DNA from 2 places in the Amycolatopsis camponoti genome. Region 2 is predicted to be linked to the other one. Evidence: predicted binding sites of a transcription regulator. Region 2 holds the regulator's gene; the other holds the start of a gene.

Region 1 (2,389 bases), 850 kb from region 2:
GTCGTCGAGGCCGGCGTGGTCGGCGTCCAAGATGGCCCGCGCCGCCGCGATGTCGTAGCTGTCCTCGGTGCGCTCGTTCCAGGGCAGCTCCAGGACGGTGTCCAGCCAGGTGCGGATCCAGCCGCCCTCGGGAGACTGCTCGGACGTGCGGTCCAGCTTGTCCACCTCGGCCAGCGCGGCCTTCTTCACGGCGTCGGGCAGCTCGGCACCTTCGACGCGGGCGCGGTAGTCGTCGTCCTGCGCGGTGCCGTCGAGCTCACCGAGCTCCTTGCGGATGGCCTCGAGCTGGCGGCGCAGCAGGAACTCCTTCTGCTGCTTCTCCATGCCCTCGGCGACGTCCTTGCGGATCGTGTCGGTGACCTCGAGCTCGGCCAGGTGCTCCTTGCTCCACTCGAGCGCCTTCTCCAGGCGCGCGCTGACGTCGAGTGTGGTCAGCAGCTCGAGCTTCTGCTCGGTGTCGAGGTACGGCGCGTTGCCGGACAGGTCGGCGATCGCGGAACCGTCTTCGACCTGCTGGACGGCGTCGATCAGCTGCCAGCCGCCGCGCTGCTGGAGGATCGAGATGACGACGGCCTTGTACTCGGCCGAAAGCTGCGCGGTCCGGTCGTCGGTGGTCTCGGTGGCGTCCTCGGCGTGCACCCAGCGGGCGGCGCCGGGTCCGTCGGCCATCCGGCCGACGAGCGCGCGGCCCGTGCCGCGCAGCAGGACGGCCGCCTTGCCGCCGGGCACGCGGCCGATGCGCTCGACCGTCGCGACGGTGCCGAACTCGGCGTACTCACCGTGGACGCGCGGGACGATCAGGACCTCGGCCTTCGTGGCGCCGGTCGACCGGATGCCCGGGAAGGACGCCTGGCTCGGCGTGTTGGCCTGGGCGGACTCCACCGCGGCCCGCGTCTCGGTGTCGGTGAGGTCGAGCGGGACGACCATGCCCGGCAGCACGACGTCGTCATCGAGCGGGAGCACGGGCAGGAGGCGGGTGTCGGACATGTGCACTCCTCGTGTAGTTGAGTCTGCCTAGCTCAACTCTCCGAAGGGTGTGTTTGTTTCCGATGGTGCGTTCGCCCACAGCGATCAGGAAAACCGCAGGTCAGGAGCCTGGCTTCTCCGCGATCCCGCACCACGCGTACGGCCGCGCCTCCGCCTCCAGCGCGTTGAGCTTCCGGTCCGGCCGCCAGTCCGGCAGGTGCACGATGCCTGGTTCGAGCAACGGCCAGTCACCGAACAGCGGCTCGATCTCCTCGCGGTCGCGCAGCCACACCGGGTTGCTCGTCTTCCGGTACTGCTCGACGAACCAGCGCAGCCCCGCCAGGGTCTCGCCGGTCCCGTCGCCCTCGCTCATCTGCGAGATCGCCAGCCAGCTCCCGGGCGCGAGCTTGTCCCGGTACGCCTTCAGGAGGCCGATCGGGTCGTCGTCCGGCCCGACGAAGTGCAGCACCGCCATCATCATCAGGCAGACCGGCTTCGAGAAGTCGATGAGCCGCTTCGTCTCCTCCGCGCGCAGCACGGCCTTCGCGTCGCGCATGTCGGCCTGGACGATGCCCGCCCAGTCCGTCGCCGCCTCCTCTTCGAGGATCAGCGTCGCGTGCGCGACCGCGACCGGCTCGTAGTCGACGTACACGACCGTCGCGTCGTGGTCCTCGGGCAGCTCGGCCTCGACGACCTCGTGCACGTTCCCGGCCGTCGGGACCCCGGAGCCGAGATCGATGAACTGCCGGATCCCCGCCTTCAAGGCCGCGCGGACCGCGCGGTTCATGAACTCGCGGTTCTGCTTCGACCCCGGGCGCACCAGCGGCCACTGCTGCTCCATGCGCCGGCCGAACTCGCGGTCCACGGCCCAGTTCTGCGTGCCGCCCAGGTACCAGTCGTAGATCCGGGCCGCGGACGGTTTCTCGGTGTCGACGCCTTCGGGTGCTCTCGGCGCGGAATCCCGCTGATCGGTCACTTCCGGCTCCCCTCGCTGCTCCGGGCGCCAGCCTATAAGGACTGGCGAGCAGGGGTAATCCGCCAGTCGTTCACCGAACGGCTGGTCGACGCTGCCAGTACGTCCACAGCGGCCGGTAGCCCTGCGCGTACCAGAACGGCGTCGACAGCGGGTTCGCCGCCGCGTGGTGCAGGAGGACGACGTCGGCGCCCTCTTCGTCCAGGACGTGGTGGGCGTGGGTGGCCAGCGCGGTACCGACGCCGGACGACCGCGCCTCCTTCGCGACGGCCAGCGACGACAGGTAGCCGACGCGGTCCGCCGCCACGCGGGCGCTGATCCAGCCGGTCTCGCCCGGGTGCTGGACGTTCACCATGCCGAGCGGACGGCCGTAGAGCTCGGCGATCCACACCGCGGGCTCCGGCCGGTTCAGCTTCTCGGCCAGGTCCTTGGTCAGGATGTCCTCGACGC
Region 2 (2,389 bases):
GCGGGTTCAACTTCCCCGGTGGCGGCGGCACCGGCAGCTTCGACGTCGGCGACATCTTCGGCCAGGCCGGCGCCGGTCAGCAGGGCGGTTTCGGCGGGCTCGGCGACATCCTCGGCGGGCTGTTCGGCCGTGGCCGGACGACGGCGGGCGCGACGGCGAACCGGCCGCAGCGCGGGGCCGACGTCGAAACGGACGTCCGGATCGACTTCACCGAGGCGGTCAAGGGCGCGACCCTGCCGCTGCGGCTGTCGAGCCCGGCGACCTGTTCGACGTGTGGCGGCAACGGCGCGAAGCCGGGCACCTCGCCGCGGACCTGCCCGACCTGCTCCGGTTCGGGGCTGGTCAGCCGCAGTCAGGGCGCGTTCGCGTTCTCGGAGCCGTGCCGCGACTGCCGTGGACGCGGGCAGATCATCGACGACCCGTGCCCCGAGTGCGGCGGCGAAGGCGTCAGCACGCGGACCCGCACGCTGACCGTCCGGATCCCGTCGGGCGTCGACGACGACCAGCGGATCCGGCTGGCCGGCCAGGGCGAGCCGGGCCGGGGTGGCGCGCAGGCGGGCGACCTGTACGTCCGGGTGCACGTGGCCCCGCACGCCTTGTTCGGGCGCAAGGGGCTCGACCTGACGATCACCGTCCCGGTCGACTTCACCGAACTCACGCTCGGCACCACGATCACGGTGCCGACGCTCGAGGGCAAGGTCTCGCTCAAGGTGCCGCCCGGCACCGCGAGCGGGCGGGTGCTGCGCGTGCGCGGCAAGGGCATCGCCAAGCGTGACGGTTCGCAGGGTGACCTGCTCGTCACCCTCCAGGCGGCGATTCCCGCCAAACTGGACGACAAGGCGCGCGAAGCACTGCAGGCGTACGCCGAGTCGATGGCCGGGCACGACCCCCGGCCCGAGATCACTGAGCTGCTCGAAGGCAGGTGAGTGGGATGTTCGGCGGGATCCCCCAGGAAGGCGACGAAGAGACCCCGGTGTTCGTCATCTCGGTGGCGGCCCAGCTCGCCGGGATGCACGCGCAGACGTTGCGCACCTACGACCGGCAGGGCCTGGTGTCACCGGGCCGCACCTCCGGGGGCGGGCGGCGCTACTCGATGCGGGACATCGCGCTGCTGCGCGAAGTCCAGCGCCTGTCGCAGGAGGACGGCGTCAACCTGGCCGGCATCAAGCGCATCATCGAGCTGGAGAACCAGGTCGACGCGCTGCGGGCCCGGCTCGCGGAGCTGACCGAGGAACTGGCCGCGGCGTACGTCGCGGGCGAACAGGCCGCCGCGGCGGCGCACGCGTCCTACCGCCGGGACCTGGTGCCGCTCAACCAGCAGACCGCGATGGTCGTCTGGCGTCCCAAGCGCCGCTGACTTTCCGACGTACCGAAGGCCTCCCCGGGTGACCGGGGAGGCCTTCGTGCGTTACCGATCCAGCCAAAGGTAGGCCGACCCCGCCGCGGCACGTAGTCGTTGCTACGAAGCCGTTCGGCCGTGGCTGTGGTCGGATTGGTAACGATCGGCACAGTAGAGGTGCAGCCGGGGCCAGGTCGCGAGATCCGTCAGCATCCGGCGGTCGTGCGTCGCCACGACCACCGCGGCCGGGGTCTTGAGCAAAGCCTCGGTCAGCTCCTCGACGAGCACGGCCGACAGGTGGTTGGTCGGCTCGTCGAAGACGAGGACGTCCGGGCGTCCGGCCAGCCGCAGTGCCAGGTCGAGCCGCCGCTGCTGACCCTGGGACATGCGGCCGACCGGGGTCCGCAGGGCTTCCGCGTCGAGCAGGCCCATGGCCGAAAACGGGACGCCCGCGCGCTCGAACAACCGGCGAGCGGTGACTTCTTCCGGCCACGCGGGGACTTCCTGGCCGATCAACGCCACTTTCGCACCGGGCAGGTGCCGGACCGACCCCGTCGTCGGCGTGAGCTCGCCGGCGAGCGCCGACAGCAGCGTCGACTTGCCCGCGCCGTTCTCGCCGGTGACGAGCAGCCGGTCGCCGCGGTCGAGCGACAGCGTCACCGGGCTGGCGAGGCGGCCGGCGACGCCGACGTCGTGCAGGCGGACCAGCGCCTGAGCGCCGGAGCCGAGATCGGGCCACCGCAACGACAACGGCGGCTCGGGCACGGTCACGCGGTGCGCCTCGAGCGCCGCCCGTTCCCGGTTGAGCGCTTGGACGACGCCGGGGGCGCGGGACTGGCGCTGGTGCCGTCCGGTGCCCTTGTCCGGTCGCCAGCTCGTGCTGAGCCGGTCGCGTGCCTGCGTCACCGCGAGCGTCAGTTGCCGGTGCGTGTCCTGCTGTTCCTCGAACTCCCGCAGCCAACGTTCGCGGTCACGGCGGCGGCCGTCCTGCCAGGCCTGGTAGCCGCCGGCGTAGCTGCGCGGGCGGCCGTCCTGGCTGGGGTCGAGGTC

The links. The regulator HspR, encoded in region 2, represses chaperone genes until heat shock. The targets are predictions, from matches to a motif close to ANNTTGAGTNNNNNNNACTCAANNT.
Region 1: the regulator HspR is predicted to act here: its motif matches at 1,002-1,026, upstream of lon (endopeptidase La).

The regions. Positions count from the first base shown of each region.
Region 1 covers NZ_CABVGP010000003.1:1,559,730-1,562,118, forward strand. Annotated here, with positions in the region: gene lon (endopeptidase La) at 1-987, opposite strand, end outside; gene AA23TX_RS44020 (SAM-dependent methyltransferase) at 1,088-1,942, opposite strand; gene AA23TX_RS44025 (GNAT family N-acetyltransferase) at 2,013-2,389, opposite strand, start outside.
Region 2 covers NZ_CABVGP010000003.1:713,673-716,061, reverse strand. Annotated here, with positions in the region: gene dnaJ (molecular chaperone DnaJ) at 1-926, shown strand, start outside; gene AA23TX_RS39825 (heat shock protein transcriptional repressor HspR) at 932-1,357, shown strand; gene AA23TX_RS39820 (ABC-F family ATP-binding cassette domain-containing protein) at 1,460-2,389, opposite strand, start outside.